DNA from 2 places in the Anaerotignum lactatifermentans genome. Region 2 is predicted to be linked to the other one. Evidence: predicted binding sites of a transcription regulator. Region 2 holds the regulator's gene; the other holds the start of a gene.

Region 1 (8,858 bases), on a different contig from region 2:
GCATTCATGGCATCAGGGAATGCCTGTACCACGCCATGGTCTGTGATCGCAATGGCTTTATGTCCCCACTCAATGGCGCGTTTGATATAAGTTTTCACAGGTGTCACGCCGTCCATACTGCTCATTTGCGTATGGAGATGGAGTTCCACACGTTTTTCCTCTGCCGTATCCATACGGGGCGGAGGAGCCTGTGCCGTCATAATGGCTTTTGCCATGATGTTGATTTCCTTAGCGTATTTATCAAACTGCACTTCCCCCTGGACACGAAGGTAAGCGTCTTTTTTGATTTTATCTTTCAGTTCATTGTCAAAAACAGACCGTTTCACAAAGAATTTTACCGTTGTGGAATCGGACTTGTCCGTAATATCAAAGGAAACGATATATTTTTCCCCTTTGATTTCTCTGGGTTCGATATTGAAAATATTCCCTTCCACAATAACAGATTCCCCAGGAATTTTCGTATCCACGATTTTCACAGGAGTACCAGTAAATTCTTTGCCAAAGAGAATACCTCTGGAAACAGCTTCGCTGACTGCGCCCACTTCCGCGGAAACTTTTGCCTGTTCCGCCGCCTGTGTAGCGGAAGCAATCTGCTGGAGGAGCTCCTCTGTTTTTGTCCGCTGTTCCTGTTCCATACGGGCACGGTCTTCCTCACTGCTCTGGACGTTTTTGAACTGCACAGACATAGCCAGTCCCGTTTCTTCCTGCACCAGCTTTGCCACAGCATCATCCAGCTTTTTCTGGGACAGATAGTAAGCCATGTTATGTTTTACAAAAATCTGCATCTTTCCATCCTGATAATCCCAATCCGCATCGGAAATAACACCGCTGCAAACCTTACTCTGGGCTGCCACATGACTGCGGATGGTATCCCAGAAATCCGTCAGAACTGCTTTAGGCTCCTTGTCCATCAACTGATATTTGGGGAAAATATGCACTTCTTTCACACCAGGAAGCTGCTGCATCATTTCTTTCCGCAGTTTTTCCCAATACAAAGGCGGAATGACTTCATCTGCCGCAATCTCTGTTACAATTTCCCGCTCCTTCCGGTGGATGGTCAGGGAAAGCACCGTGGTTTCCCGAAAGACTTCCTGCAAAGGGGCGGAAAGAGAAACCTTATCAAAGACCAGCGGAAATTTTTTCGCTGTCATATCGCCCCTCCTTTCCGATTATTTTCCAAATCACAGTTTATCAATTTCTTCCATCAAAGCGTCTACCAGCTGGCTTTCGTCCACTTTACGGATGAGTTCGCCTTTTTTGAACAGGATACCCACACCATTGCCGCCAGCAATACCGATATCCGCTTCTTTCGCTTCGCCGGGACCGTTTACCACGCAGCCCATAACTGCCACTTTGATATCTTTTTTGATGGAAGCACAACGTTTTTCCACTTCATTTGCAATAGAAATCAGGTCAATCTGTGTTCTGCCGCAAGTAGGACAGGAAATCAGTTCAATGCCAAATTTCCGCAGACCCAGACATTTGAGAATTTCTTTCGCTGCACGGACTTCTTCCACAGGGTCACCAGTCAAAGATACACGAATGGTATCACCAATGCCCATTGCCAGAATCGCGCCAATACCTACTGCGGATTTGATGGTACCAATATAAACGGTTCCCGCTTCTGTAATCCCCACATGGATGGGATAAGGAATACTTTCTGACAGAATCCGATAAGCTTCCAGAGAGAAAGGCACATCAGAAGCCTTAATGGAAACCACAATATCATGGAAGTCATATTTTTCCAGAATTTTTACATGTTTCAGGGCACTTTCTACCAAGCCCTGAGGGGTTACACCGCCGTATTTTTCCACCAGTTCTTTTTCCAAAGAACCGCTGTTAACGCCAATGCGGATGGGGATATGTTTTTCTTTCGCCATTTCCACCACCTGACGGATACGGTCTTCATCGCCGATGTTGCCGGGGTTGATACGAACTTTATCGATGCCCAGCTCCATGACACGCAGTGCCAGACGATAATCAAAGTGGATGTCTGCCACCAGAGGAATATGAATCTGTTTTTTGATTTCACCAATGGCATCTGCCGCTTTCATATCAGGCACTGCCACACGCACCAGTTCACAGCCAGCCGCTTCCAGCGCATGAATCTGCGCCACCGTAGCCGCTACATCTCTGGTATCTGTATTACACATGGACTGGATAACAACGGGGTTGCCGCCGCCCAATTTTAAATTGCCAACCTGTACGGTTCTAGTCTGAGTTCTCTGCATATCTGCACTCCCTTTTATGTATTCAAATCAATATTTCGCTATGGTATAGTATAGCACAATCCGAAAAAACAGACCACACAAAACCAGCCAAAACAACAGCCTTCCCCTTGTGCAAAAAAGCTGAATGCACAAAAAAAGGAACAGAGATTTTGATCTCTGCCCCTTTTTCATAGGTATTAGAATGTTTTATCGGCTTACATGTAACCGCCCATGCCGCCGCCCATGCCAGCTTCAGGCATAGCAGGTGCTTTTGCGGGCAGTTCCGCAACAACTGCTTCTGTTGTCAGGAATGTGGAAGCAACGGATGTTGCGTTCTGCAGTGCGCTTCTGGTTACTTTTGCGGGGTCCAGAATGCCTGCTTCTACCATTTCCACATATTCTTCTGTCAGGGCATTGAAACCAACGCCTTCTGCCATTTCTTTTACTTTGTTTACGATAACGGAACCTTCCAGACCTGCGTTTTCAACAATCTGACGCAGAGGAGCTTCCAGTGCTTTCACAACGATGTCAGCACCTGTTTTTTCATCACCTGTCAGATCAGCACATGCAGCTTTTACTTTTTCTACTGCATGCAGCAGTGCTGTACCGCCACCAGCTACGATACCTTCTTCCACAGCGGCTCTAGTAGCTGCCAGTGCGTCTTCCATACGCATTTTCTTTTCTTTCATTTCTGTTTCGGTAGCTGCACCAACTTTGATGACTGCTACGCCGCCACACAGTTTTGCCAGTCTTTCCTGCAATTTTTCTCTATCGAAATCAGATTCTGTTTCTTCGATTGCAGTACGAATCTGATGGATTCTTGCGTCGATTTCGTCTTTTCTGCCTGCGCCGTCAGCGATGATGGTCAGGTCTTTTTCTACACGAACAGTTTTTGCACGACCCAGCATATCCAGAGTAGCATCTTTCAGGTCAATACCCAGTTCATCAGAGATGACCTGACCGCCTGTCAGAGCTGCGATATCAGCCAGCTGTGCTTTTCTTCTTTCGCCATAGCCAGGAGCTTTGACTGCAACGCATGTGAATGTACCTCTCAGTTTGTTCAGTACCAGTGTAGCCAGTGCTTCGCCTTCTACGTCTTCCGCAATGATCAGCACTTTGCCGCCTGTCTGCATGATCTGTTCCAGAATAGGAACCAGATCCTGGATGTTGGAGATTTTCTTATCTGTCAGCAGGATATAAGGATCTTCCAGAACAGCTACCATTTTATCCATATCTGTGCACATGTAAGCGGACAGATAACCTTTATCGAACTGCATACCTTCTACCAGATCCAGTTCTGTTTTCATTGTTTTGGATTCTTCTACTGTGATAACGCCGTCGTTTGTTACTTTTTCCATGGCGTCAGCGATCATGTTGCCGACTTCTTCGTCACCAGCAGAAATTGCTGCAACGTTTGCGATATGTTTCTTAGTGGTAACAGCCTGGCTCATTTTCTTGATTTCTGCTACTGCTGCATCAGTTGCTTTCTGCATACCTTTTCTCAGGATAATTGCATTTGCGCCTGCTGCGATGTTTTTCAGACCTTCCTGAATCATAGCCTGTGCCAGAACAGTTGCTGTTGTAGTACCGTCACCGGCTACATCGTTTGTCTGTGTTGCAACTTCTTTTACCAGCTGTGCACCCATATTTTCATAAGGGTCTTCCAGTTCGATGTCCTTTGCGATGGTCACGCCGTCGTTTGTGATCAAAGGAGAAGTGAATTTTCTGTCCAGAACCACGTTACGACCTTTGGGACCCAATGTAACTTTTACGGTATTTGCCAATTTGTCAACACCGGCTGCCATTGCGCTTCTTGCGTCGGTGCTGTATTTAATTTCTTTTGCCATATTCAATAACGCCTCCTAAATATTGAGAAGTTTTAAAATCAGTCTTTTACGATTGCCAGAATATCATTCTGACGCATTACCAGATATTCTTCGCCTTCAAATTTGATCTGCGTAGCGCCGTATCTAGGGAAGATAACATGGTCGCCTTCTTTCAGAACCATTTCTACATTTACATCGCCAACCAGTCCGCCGGGACCTACTGCCACAACGATGGCTTCCTGGGGTTTTTCCTGAGAAGAAGAAGTCAGAATCAAACCGGATTTTGTGGTTTCTTCTGCTTCCAACTGTTTCAATACTACTTTATCTCCTAATGGTGCAAGTTTCATATTATTCTGCCTCCTTGTATTCTTGTTGTTAGCACTCATCTGTATCGAGTGCTAATTTCTGATATTATATTAGCTATTTTCCCAGGAATATTCAAATCCCATATAAGATGTTATTCTGTAAAATTTAGAAATATACAGAAAAAACCGAAGAAATTCAAGAAAAAAACTAATTTTTACTCTTGATTTCTCCGGTTTTCTTTCATTTACTCTATTTTTGCAAAAAATGAGATAATTTTAAGAAAATTTTATTTTATTTCTGCTGTTCTCTGTCCAGCTGGTCGATGGCTGCCGCTGCGGAAAGAGCTGCCACCAGACCTTCCCCAACAGCCTTTGCAATCTGATAAGGCGCACCTGTGCAGTCCCCTGCCGCATAAACGCGAGGCAGGTTTGTTTCCATTTTACGGTTTACCACAATGTTTTTGCCTTCTGTTTCCAGACCAAAAAGCAGGCTTTCAGGGGGCATAGAGTTTTTCGCAAAGAAAATACCATCACAGCCCAGTGTTTCATCTGCCAGTTCCAGACCTGTCACACGGTCATTTTCTCCCAAAACGGCTTTGGGTTTCCCATTAACTACTTTGACATTGTCCTTCAAAGACAGAACGGGCTGATAAAGAGGTACATACAGCACTTCAGAACAAATATCCGCCAAGAAGTTTGCTTCTGCTTCCCCTTCTTCATTTTCCGCTACCACAACGACTTTTTTGCCACGATAGAGCATACCGTCGCAGGTTGCGCAGTAGCTGACGCCTTTGCCCAGATATTCCATTTCTCCGACAATGCCTTTGCTTTTGCTCAGACCTGTTGCCAGGATGATGGCTTTCGCCTGAATGAATTCATTTTCCGCATTGATCATGTAGGAATCTCCCATGGACATGATCTGACTGATACGGGCTTCTTTGAATTCTACGCCGTTTTTCATGGCATGAGCATAGAATGTGTTCAGCAGTTCTTCCCCTGCCATATCCGGCAGACCAAGGTAGTTGTCCACCTTTTCTGCTGCGAAGAGCAGAGAGCTGTCCAAACTTCTGCCAAAAATCGTTACGGTTTTATTTCTCTGACGACAGTTCAGCGCCGCGGATAAAGCAGCAGGACCGCCGCCAATGATTGCTACGTCTAACACAAGCATTCCTCCTTCATATAAAAACAGGATAACCAAATGATGTCCTTTCATAATGCGAAAATCCCTGTTTCTGAACAACGGATACGGAATCGGCGGATTCCATGGAGCAAATACCTTGAAACCCGCCTTTTCCTAACTACCGTTGTTCATTTTCATAGTATGTGTCCATGGTTTATTGGGAACCATTTTGGACACTTGATTTCGGATTTTCTCTCATTGAGAATATCATAAAGTTATCCTATTTGCAATGTTCTTATTTCTGTTCTGCTCTTGCAGCGATAATTTTCTTCTGGATTTCCATAGGAGCTTCTTCGTAACGTTCGAAATGGTGTCTGTAATCGCCACGGCTCTGAGTCAGAGAACGCAGGTCTGTTGCGTATTTGTGCATTTCAGCTGTAGGAACTTCTGCAACGATGCATTTCTTATTGCCAACAGCGTCCATGCTCAAGATACGACCACGACGTTTGTTGATGTCACCCATGATATCGCCCATGTATTTTTCAGGAATCAGAACTTCCACATGTTCGATGGGTTCCAGAATGGTCGGTTTTGCCTGAGGGATACCTTCCTTGAAGGCTACAGATGTTGCCATCTTGAATGCCATTTCAGAAGAGTCAACAGGATGGTAGGAACCGTCTGTCAATGTTGCTTTCAGACCTACTACAGGGTAACCAGCCAATACACCAGACTGTACGCATTCCTGCAGACCTTTTTCTACAGCGGGGAAGTACTGTTTGGGTACGGAACCGCCGAAGATCTTTTCTTCAAATACATAAGGTACAGACAGATCGCCGCTGGGTTCGAATTCCATAACAACGTCACCGAACTGACCATGACCGCCGGACTGTTTCTTATATCTGCCGCGTACGGAAGCTTTGGATTTAATTGTTTCACGATAAGGAATGATAGGATCTTTCAGTTCCACTTCAATCTTATATTTGTTTTTCAGTTTATTGACCATAACATCCAGCTGCTGTTCGCCGATACCATAGATCAATGTCTGTTTTGTTTCTTTGTTCACTTCCATCTTGATGGTAGGATCTTCTTCACGGATCTTGGAAAGAGCTGCGGACAGTTTGTCTTCATCGCCTTTGCCTTTGGGCTGGATTGCCATGCACAGAACGGATTCAGGCAGGTTGATTTTGGGAATAACGATGTTTGCTTCTTTCAAAGACAGTGTATCCTGTGTGGAAGTGTTGGACAGTTTTGCCAGAGCGCCGATATCACCGGAATGGAGTTCATCCACTTCGATCTGTTCTTTCCCTCTGATAACATACAGGTGACCAACTTTTTCCACTGTATCTTTTTCTTCGTTATAAACGCTCATGGAAGCGTCCAGTTTACCAGTCATAACTCTGAACAGGTTCAGACGACCAATATAAGGGTCTGCGATGGTTTTGAATACAAAAGCAGAGAATCTTTCGTCGTCTGTGGAGCAGTAAACCACTTTTTCACCATTATGGAATGCATGGAAGTTGGGTTTTGCTTCGTTTGCGGGAGGTGTAAAGCGAACGATGGTATTCAGAAGCAGTTTTACACCATAGCCCAGTGTAGCGGAACCACACATTACAGGCGCGATGGTATGATTTTCGATACCATATTTCAGACCATCGTAGATTTCTTCTTCTGTCAGTTCAATGTCATTGAAGAATTTTTCCATGAGTTCGTCGCTGCTTTCTGCTGCAACTTCTACCAACATGGAACGCAGAACTTCTACTTCGTCCTTTTTATCTTCAGGCATTTCGCAGGGCTGCAGTTTACCGTCTACTTTCTTTCTGGCATCTCTCTTAATCAGATTGATGAAGCCAACGAATTTGCCATCTGCATCATTGAAAGGAATCTGCAAAGGTGCAACGGATTTACCGAATTTCACACGCATATCTGCCAATGTTTTTTCAAAGTCCGCATTTTCATCGTCCATCTGGTTTACAAAGAAAATACGAGGCAGATGCATTTCTTCGGTATATTCCCATGCTTTTTCAGTACCAACTTCTACGCCGGATTTTGCGGAAACCATGATAAGGGCTGTATCCGCTACGCTCATAGCCAGTTTGGATTCAGCCACGAAGTCAAAATAACCAGGTGTATCCAGGAAGTTGATCTTTGTATCCTGCCATTCTACAGGCAGTACGGATGTACTGATAGATACCTTACGGCGAATTTCTTCTGGATCGTAGTCACTAACGGTATTGCCTTCGTCCACTTTCCCGAATCTCTTTGTTGCTCCGGAATAGAACAGCGCTGCTTCGGCATAAGTGGTTTTCCCGGAACCGCTGTGACCTAATAGTACTACGTTTCTCACCTTATCTGCTGCGTAACTTTTCATACTGATACCTCCCTTGGTATTGAATAATCGGACAAGTCGCCCGTCAGTTTTCATGTATACAGTATTATATAGCATTTACACAATATACATATCAATATAAATACGGCACTTGTCACGATTTCCCTTTATTTTTTATAAAAAAACTTTCTCTTTGGAGGATAGCATAAAACAGCTATTGTAATTCGTGATAGACATTGTATAATTTTTCAGAAATATTTATACCTGTGGCTGACGAAAGGGCACACCGAAATAATCCGCAATGGATTTTGCCAGCGCTTTGGCAATCTGATCAATATTCTCTTTGATCCACTGCGCATCCTCTATATTATCGTGATACCCTACTTCCACCAGCACTGCCGGCGCATTGGTACGGCGCAATTCCCGCAGGGTTGCCGTTGCCACAGACTGTACTTTTTCTCCATCTGGATAAACCTGCTTCATATTTTCCGTAACAATATCCGCCATTTCTCCGCCATAAGGGCTATTGTAAAAATAATACGCATCTACCCCCTGCAATTTCCCTGCCAGACTTTCCGGCGCTGCATTGGAATGAATGGCAAAATGCAGGTCATAATTTCCTTCATTGGAAGCGGCAATGGCTTCCCCCAGACTCATTTCCGGACGATTTCGTGTAAATTCAATGCCAGATGCCAGCAAATAAGGCTCCATGGCATCGGCAATGAGATTGGTGATCTCCTCCTCTGTTCCACCGTTTACATACAAATTATACTCCTGCAAAGAAGGACTCAGATAAACACGCGGCATTCTCATTCCGCCTTTCTTACTGTTCTCTTTTCTTATGTATTCGGTTCTCTACAGATTTGTGCCTGTATCCATGAAAAAAAGCCCTTTGCCATGTTTTCACACAGCAAAAGGCTTTTTCTTCTTCTGATTAAACAACGGGCATGATTGCTTCGTCGTGATAATTCTTTTCTACTCTGTTTTCGTTCAATACTACCTGTGCAATGTTCATTGCATGGTCGGAAACACGTTCCAGATTGCCCAGCATTTCCAGGAAATGGATACCAG
Region 2 (8,858 bases):
GAAGTGATTTAAGATACAATTTCCTTCAATCCTAAATAAATAATGCGAAACACAAAAGCACCTGACAGATTTTCTGTCAGGTGCTTTTGCATAATTCGTGATTAAAATTCAAATCCTTGCATTTTATCCAGATATTTTTCTCCAATGAGTTCATCATAAGTCAGATAACGATGGAGTTTCTGGAGTTCTTCATGTTCTTCCGCTGTGGTTCCAGGTGTATAGAGATTGTAATAAGGACTCATAACAGGGCAGGTTTCGTATACATGAAGCAGGAAATTGGTCTGCAGGCAAGCAGGTGCGTTGATGTAATCGCAGAGCAGTGCCGGCAGCAGATAAGGAGAAACCTGCTGGTCTTCCGCACGATAGTCGTTGCCGGTGTCGTAGTTGGCAAACATCACATAAGGTGTGCAGAACATGGTGTATTTTTCTTCGTCTGTCCATTCTGCAGCTTTATCCGCATGGATGGTGCCTGTGGACGTGTAAGGTGTGAAATTATCCCCCAGTGTAGGCAGGTGGTCGCCGTACCAGAGCAGTACTGTGGGTTTTTCTCTCTGCATGATGTAATCATAGAGCATACCCAGTGCCGCATCGGAATCGCTGACACCTTTTGCATAGTTCTGAAGGGAAATCACTTCCTGTTCAGACAGGTTATCCCCGCTGACTTTAATGTCCCAGTCAGAAGAATCAAATTTATCTGTATACAGACTATGGTTTTCCATAGTGATGGCAGTCAGATACAGACCTGTTTCGTGGGGCTGTTCCAGCTGATAAATGATTTCTTCTGCAATGGTCTGGTCAGTGATATAAGGACCGCTGTTCCAATGGAGTTCTGCGTGCATGTCGTTTTCACCCAGAAAATCATCATAGCCCATGAGTGGATAAGCCCGGTCACGTTCATAGAATGTTTTCTGGTAGGTATGAACGCCCAAAGTGTCGTATCCCAGACTTTTGAACAGCTGTGCGTAAGCGAATGTTTTTTCCTTTAAATACTGCTGATAAGGCATATTGCCGGAGGGCAGTGTGCTGGTGGACATGCCGGATTGGATTTCAAATTCCGGTCGGATGGTGCCGCCGCCAAAGGTACAGGATACCATTTCGCCGCTGGGATGTTCTGCCGCAATGGCGCGGTAATTTTTCAGCGGATCATCAGAGAAGGTCACGCCTTCCAGTTTGGTCGGGTCCCAAAAGGCTTCAGACAGTACCACGATGACGTCAGGATTTTCAAAGTCAGAAGTATCTTCTTCCCTAGTGGGAACAAAGGGCGCGAACATCTCTGCCATGACTTCTTCGCTGTAATCCTGAGGCATCAGTGTGTCAACGGTGCCGAAGTTTAAAGCAAAGCCGGTCAAAAAGCCGTAGTTGTCGTAAATATAATCCTGATCGGTTTCTTCGTTGACAACGATACCGAAAAGGGGTTCATAGCATCCCCGCACCGTTGTGTTGGTGACAAATACCACCAGAAGGGCTGCCAGTACCGGAACCCCTACAAAATGCACTTTGCTGCGGATGGGCAGCATGGGGCGGGTCATATGCAGGAACAGCCAGTAAAGGATGGTCACCGCAAAAAGCAGGATATACTGCCATGGGAATGAAATGGAGCCTAAAAACTCCGTAAAGCTGCCTGCGTTCTGTGCCAGTGTCAAATCCCAAGGATAAAAATGATCCTGTAAAATGATGGATTTGAAGTGGTCAATGAGGGGCAGCAGGATAAACAAAAATCCTGTGATGCCTGCGGCTGTGGAAAAGCGGCGGAACAGGAACACAAAAGTGAAGTATACGCCGTAAACCAGAAGCAGCCCCAGCAGAAAGGCGCCTGTCTGTGCTGTGATGAGTGCAGACAGCATGGAACGGGAGCCAAAAGAAATGTAGTTCGCCACGAGGGTCATATAAATAGGAAACACAAGGGTCAGTATCCATAATATGGCTCTGGGCAATGGGGCGGAATGGAAAAATTTCCGCAGTTTTTTCGATTGTTTGGAAAATGTTTTCATTGGGTCAATGCCTTCTTTCTTTTCAATTACCCCGAGGTTTTATTTTATCATGACAATGGCGTATTTTCAACGCTGGCAGGGGAAATGAGAAGAATTTTATTTTCTGTCAGGGGTGATTTCCAGAGGGGTGATGCGGTCTTTTTCTGTAATGGGACGCAGTACACGGCAGGGATTTCCGGCAGCAAGGACTCCTCTTGGAATGTCGTGGGTTACCACACTGCCCGCACCGATGACGCTGCCAGCACCGATGGTGACACCGCCGCAGACAGTAGCGTTGGCACCAATCCAGACGTCATCTTCCAGTGTGATGGGGGCAGAAGTGCCGATGCATTCTCCTCTCTGGGCAGCATCCATGGCATGTCCCGCGCAGGTAAGGCAGACACCGGGACCGATGAAGGCATTTGCGCCGATATGCACAGGAGAAGTATCCAGAATGACGCAGTTGTAATTGATGATGGTCAGACCGTGGGTGTGGATGTGGAAGCCGTAATCACAGCGGAAAGACGGCTCGATAAATGTCAGGGGGTGGCAGGTGCCGAAAAGCTGTTGTAAGATTTCTGCCCGTCTTTCTGTTTCCGTAGGGGAAGTCTGGTTGTATTCCCAGCAAAGGGTTTTTGCTTTTGTTTGTAAGTGGTTGGGCATGTCGGTGTGGCGTGTGCAGTAGCCTTCCGGCAGTCCCATGATTTTCAAAATATCCATATGAGATGTCCTTTCTTTTGTTGAAATCAGATTTCCTAAGGATAAAATGTATCACATTTTCTGGCAGTACGCAATGGAGGAAAAAGGAGAATCTTGCGCGGATATTGCCGGATATGGTACACTGTTTGGAGAGAGAAGGAGGGGATTTTATGAGGGAAACAGGAATCTACATTCATATTCCTTTTTGTGTGCAGAAATGTCTGTACTGCGATTTTCCGTCTTTTGGCGGACAGGAAAAGGAATATGAGCGGTATACAGCGGCTTTGTGCCGAGAAATTGAAGCCAAGAGCCATCTGGCAAAGGATTGGAAAATCAAGACTGTGTTTTTTGGCGGCGGTACGCCTACGGTGCTTTCTGCCCAGCAGATGAAGCGGATTTTGGATACCGTTTTTCAATGTTTCGATGTGGAAGCGGATGCAGAAATCACCACCGAAGCCAATCCTGGTACATTGAGTCTGGAAAAATGTGTTGATTTGCGTCAAATGGGATTCAATCGCCTGAGCATGGGCGTGCAGGCGTGGCAGGATGAACTGCTGGAGAGATTAGGCAGAATCCATACCCGTCAGCAGTTTTTGAAAAACTTTGCCAGCGCCAGAGAAGCAGGTTTTGACAATATTAATGTAGATTTGATGTTTGCCCTGCCGGAACAGACCTTGGGTCAGTGGGAAGAAACCCTTTCGGAAATCACTGCATTGCAGCCGGAGCATATTTCTGCTTACAGCCTCATTATAGAAGAAGGAACACCTTTTTATGATTTGTATGAAAAGGAAGTCTATCAGGAAACGGATGAGGAACTGGACAGAGCTATGTATCACACAGCGGTACAGATTTTGGCGGAGGAAGATTATCATCAGTATGAAATCTCCAATTTTGCCAAAGATGGCAAAGAAAGCCGCCATAACCGCATTTACTGGCAGGATGAGGGGTATCTGGGCTTTGGTCTGGGTGCACATTCCTATTGGGCAGGAAAACGGTTCCACAATCCCTATGATTTGCATACTTATATGGAGCAGGCAGAAAACGGCAATGTTTCCATGGAGGATGTGGAAGAACTTTCTTTGGCAGACCAGTACAGCGAGTTTATGTTCATGGGGCTGCGTTTGACTGAAGGCATTGAGAAAAAACGATTTGCTGAGCGTTTTGGCATGGACATGGAAGATGTTTACGGTGTAGAAGTTGAAAAATGCAAAGAAGAAGGTCTGCTGGAGGAAAAGGACGGATGGCTCCGCCTGACAGAGAGAGGACTGGATTTAAGCAATCAGGTTTTCATGGAATTTCTCAAAGAAGATGCCTGAAAAACCCCAGAAAACCAAAAGAAAATACGAAATATAAAATTCAAAAAAAGTTCATAATTTTTTTCTCATTAGCACTTGACATTGCCGGTGGCAAGTGCTATCTTTATTACATGAGTTAGCACTCATAGCAAGTGAGTGCTAACAAAAGACAAATTTCCATAGAAGTGCGTCCAAATGAAAATGGACAGAAACAGAAATTTACTTCAAAAAAACGGAAATTTACTTCACTATTGAGGAGGCGAAAGGCTATGTCGTTGAACGAGAGAAAAATTCAAATCTTACAGGCGATTATCAATGACTATATCGAAACGGCGGAGCCTGTCGGTTCCAGAACCATCGCCAAAAAATATAATCTGGGCATCAGTTCAGCCACCATTCGTAATGAAATGAGCGATTTGGAAGAAATGGGCTTCATCCTACAGCCCCATGCTTCTTCCGGCAGAATTCCATCAGACATGGGCTACCGTTTATATGTAGACCACCTGATGCAGAAAAAAGAACTGGGACCCGAGGAACAGCGGTATCTGCAAAATGTCATCACCAGAAACGTGGGACAGATTGACTACCTGCTGGAGGAAACGGCAAAGGCTCTTTCCGCACTGACCAATTACACCACCATCATTTCAGAGCCAGTGAGTCAGCGCACACGCATCAAACAGATTCGTCTGCTGCCCCTGGACAGCGTTTCGGTGCTGCTGGTTATTGTAACGGAAGATAATTTCATCAAAAATCATGTGATTCAGATGGGCACGGTTCCTGAGGAAGATAAGATCTTCACCATGGGCATGCGGCTGAATCAGGTGTTGCAGGGATATTCCCTACATGATATAGATGCAAGCGTCATCAACCGTTTGCAGACAGAACTCCATGAATACCGACAGATTCTGCCGCATATCTTATCGGCAATCGAAAGTACCATGCGTTCTGCGGAAAAGGTACAGGTTCACATGAGCGGCACCAAAAACATTCTGGCTTGTCCTGAGTTTTCTGATATCCAGAAAGCCAAGTCCCTGTTTCAGGCATTGGAAGAAAAGGATGTGCTGGTGACCCTCCTGCAGGGCAGTGCCGATACCAATGACATGCAGATTCTCATCGGCAGCGAAAACAGCGTGCAGTGCATGAAGGATTGCAGCGTCATTACGGCAACCTACAAAATGAGCGACGAAACCCGCGGTACCATCGGTATCGTAGGACCCACCCGAATGGATTATTCTCAGGTGGTATCCGTCCTCAACGGTATGGTTACCAATATGGAAAAAGTATTGAAAAATCTGTCGAAAGGCAATAAAAATACCTAGAGAAAAGAGGAGCAGATGTGGAAGATAAGGATTTAAGAGAAGAAAATCTGCAGGAAGAAGCCGCCAAAATGCAGGCGGAAGCAGAAGTGACAGAAGCTGTGGAAGCGGAAGTGGTTGATGAAACCGAAGCGAAAATGGCAGAGCTGGAACAGAAAGCTGCAGATTATCTGGATAAATATCAAAGATGTCTGGCGGAGTTCGATAACTTCAGAAAACGGACTTCCAAAGAAAAAGCAAGCATGTATGACGACGGTGTGAGAGATACCGTGGAAAAACTGCTGGCAGTGGTGGACAATCTGGAACGTGCCGTTGCGGCGCAGGAAGGAAAAGACACCGAAGATGCCTTTTTCAAAGGCGTGCAAATGACTTTGAAGCAGTTCCAGGAAATTCTCCATGGCATGGGTGTTGAGGAAATCAAAGCCCTGGGCGAAAAATTCGACCCCAATTTCCATGCGGCTGTAGCGCATGAAGATGATGATGCTTACGGCGAAAACGAAATCATTCTGGAAATGCTGAAAGGTTATAAATATAAAGATAAAGTCATCCGTCACAGCATGGTGAAGGTGGCAAACTAAAACTGAAATTTTGATTTGACAATTTAGGAGGAAATAGATTATGGGTAAAATTATTGGTATTGACTTAGGTACAACAAACTCTTGTGTAGCAGTAATGGAAGGCGGTCAGCCTGTTGTTATCGTTAACAGCGACGGTGCAAGAACAACTCCTTCCGTAGTTGGTTTTGCGAAAAACGGCGAAAGACTGATTGGTGAAACAGCAAAACGTCAGGCAATCACAAACCCCGACAACACCATCAGCTCCATCAAACGTCACATGGGTGAAAACTATAAAGTAAACATCGAAGGCAAAGCTTATTCTCCTCAGGAAATTTCCGCAATGGTACTGCAGAAACTGAAAGCTGATGCAGAAAGCTATCTGGGCGAAACTGTTTCTGAAGCAGTTATCACAGTTCCCGCATATTTCAACGACGCACAGCGTCAGGCAACAAAAGACGCTGGCCGTATCGCAGGTCTGGATGTAAAACGTATCATCAACGAACCCACATCCGCAGCACTGGCTTATGGTCTGGATAACGAAAGCGAACAGAAAATCATGGTTTACGACCTGGGCGGCGGTACATTCGACGTATCCATCATCGAAATCGGCGGCGGCGTAATCGAAGTACTGTCCACAAACGGTAACACACACCTGGGCGGCGATGACTTCGACCAGAGAATCATCGATTACTTGGTAGCTGAATTCAAGAAAGCAGAAGGCATGGATCTGTCCAAAGACAAAATGGCTATGCAGCGTCTGAAAGAAGCAGCTGAAAAAGCGAAAAAAGAACTGTCTACTGTAACAACAACAAACATCAACCTGCCTTTCATCACAATGAACCAGGATGGTCCGAAACATCTGGATGTCACACTGTCCAGAGCAAAATTCGATGAACTGACAGCTGATCTGGTAGACGGCACAATGGGTCCTGTTCGTCAGGCTCTGTCCGACGCTGGTCTGTCCGCAAGCGAAATCGACAAAGTCCTGCTGGTTGGTGGTTCCACAAGAATCCCCGCTGTACAGGAAGCAGTTAAGAAATATACAGGCAAAGAACCCTTCAAAGGCATCAACCCCGACGAATGTGTAGCAGTAGGTGCTGCAATTCAGGGCGGTAAACTGGCTGGCGATGAAGGCGCAGGCAGCGTTCTGCTGCTGGACGTAACACCTCTGTCCCTGGGTATCGAAACTCTGGGCGGTGTTGCAACAAAACTGATCGACAGAAACACAACCATCCCTACAAACAAAAAACAGATCTTCTCTACAGCAGAAGATAACCAGACAGCCGTTGATATCCACGTTGTACAGGGTGAAAGACCTCTGGCAAGAGATAACAAAACTCTGGGTCAGTTCAAACTGGACGGTATCGCTCCCGCAAGAAGAGGCGTGCCTCAGATTGAAGTTACTTTCGATATCGACGCAAACGGTATTGTAAACGTATCCGCAAAAGACCTGGGTACTGGCAAAGAACAGCACATCACAATCACAGCAGGTTCCAACCTGTCTGAAGAAGAAATCGACAGAGCTGTAAAAGAAGCTGAACAGTTCGCTGAACAGGATAAGAAGAGAAAAGAAGCGATCGATGCGAAAAACGAAGCTGACTCCCTGATCTTCCAGACAGAAAAAGCGCTGGGTGAACTGGAAGGCAAACTGGGCGACGACGAAAAAGCAACAGTAGAAAGCGCTCTGAACAGCCTGAAAGATACTGTAAAAGATATGCAGCCTGAAACAATGACAGAAACAGACGTAGCAAACGTAAAATCCGCTACAGAAGCTCTGACACAGGAATTCTACAAAATCTCTGAAAAACTGTACCAGCAGGCACAGGCAGCTCAGGGCGGCGACGCAGCAAACGGCGGCGATCCAAATGTGGTTGACGGCGAAGGCAAAGAACTGTAAAATAAATAAGATTGCGATATGAAGGCAAGGGTGGGTTTCGTCCCGCCCCTGCTTTTGACGTTTACAGTTTTTTCAGTAAAACAAGGTGGTGAGAAAGTTGGCTAATAAAAGAGATTATTACGAGGTCCTGGGGGTACAGAAGGGTGCATCTGAAGCGGAGCTGAAAAAAGCTTACCGTAAGATGGCAGTCAAATACCATCCTGACCAGAACCCTGGCGATAAAGAAGCAGAAGAAAAATTCAAAGAAGTCAACGAAGCCTATGAAGTGCTGAGCAACCCCGAAAAACGTGCGCAGTATGACCAGTTTGGTCACGCAGCCTTTGAACAGGGCGGCATGGGCGGCGGCGGTTTCTACAGCGGCGGCTTTGAAGGCTTTGATATGGGCGACTTGGGGGACATTTTCGGCAGTATGTTCGGTTTTGGCGGCGGCGGTTCCGCTAGAAGAAATGGCCCCAGACGCGGCAGAGATATCAATGTCAGCATTCAGCTGACTTTTGAAGAAGCCATTTTTGGCTGTACCAAAGAAATTTCCGTACCCATTCTGGACGAATGCGAAACCTGTCATGGTACCGGCGCAAAACCCGGCACCCATGCAGAAAGCTGTTCCAAATGTAACGGTACCGGTCAGGAACGTTTTGTACAGCAGTCCATGTTTGGCGCTGTGACATCCGTTCGTACCTGTTCCGCATGTCATGGTACTGGTAAGATCATCAAAGAACCTTGTACCACATGCCGTGGTACCGGCAGAGTCAAAAAGACAAAGAAATACGAAGTCAAGATTCCTCAGGGCATCGACAACGGTCAGACCATCCGTCTGGGCGGCAAAGGGGAACTGGGCGAAAACGGCGGCGGCTACGGCGATCTGCTGGTAAGCGTTTACGTACAGCCCAACCGTGTCTTTGTTCGTAAAGGCAATGATATTTACTGTGATGTGCCCATCACATTCGTACAGGCAGCACTGGGCGGCGAAATCACCATCAAGACCATTGATGGGGAACAGAAATATACCATCAAACCCGGTACACAGCCTGATACCGTGGTTACCCTGCGCGGCGTAGGGGTACCCAACCTGCGTAACCCGAAGATCAGAGGGAACCAGATCGTCACACTGAAGGTAAAAATCC

What was found. The regulator HrcA, encoded in region 2, represses chaperone genes, less so after heat shock. The targets are predictions, from matches to a motif close to TGTTAGCACTCNNNNNNNNNGAGTGCTAACA.
Region 1: the regulator HrcA is predicted to act here: its motif matches at 4,410-4,440, upstream of INF29_RS10385 (co-chaperone GroES).

Annotation. Positions count from the first base shown of each region.
Region 1 is NZ_JADCKK010000044.1:5,142-13,999, forward strand. It holds gene INF29_RS10370 (PolC-type DNA polymerase III) at 1-1,151, opposite strand, end outside; gene ispG (flavodoxin-dependent (E)-4-hydroxy-3-methylbut-2-enyl-diphosphate synthase) at 1,182-2,231, opposite strand; gene groL (chaperonin GroEL) at 2,426-4,057, opposite strand; gene INF29_RS10385 (co-chaperone GroES) at 4,096-4,383, opposite strand; gene INF29_RS10390 (NAD(P)/FAD-dependent oxidoreductase) at 4,634-5,503, opposite strand; gene fusA (elongation factor G) at 5,757-7,829, opposite strand; gene INF29_RS10400 (N-acetylmuramoyl-L-alanine amidase family protein) at 8,046-8,594, opposite strand; gene INF29_RS10405 (Na/Pi cotransporter family protein) at 8,722-8,858, opposite strand, start outside.
Region 2 is NZ_JADCKK010000034.1:12,080-20,937, reverse strand. It holds gene INF29_RS09335 (DUF1622 domain-containing protein) at 1-12, shown strand, start outside; gene INF29_RS09330 (LTA synthase family protein) at 102-1,991, opposite strand; gene INF29_RS09325 (sugar O-acetyltransferase) at 2,088-2,690, opposite strand; gene hemW (radical SAM family heme chaperone HemW) at 2,840-3,985, shown strand; gene hrcA (heat-inducible transcriptional repressor HrcA) at 4,234-5,283, shown strand; gene grpE (nucleotide exchange factor GrpE) at 5,301-5,858, shown strand; gene dnaK (molecular chaperone DnaK) at 5,899-7,734, shown strand; gene dnaJ (molecular chaperone DnaJ) at 7,832-8,858, shown strand, end outside.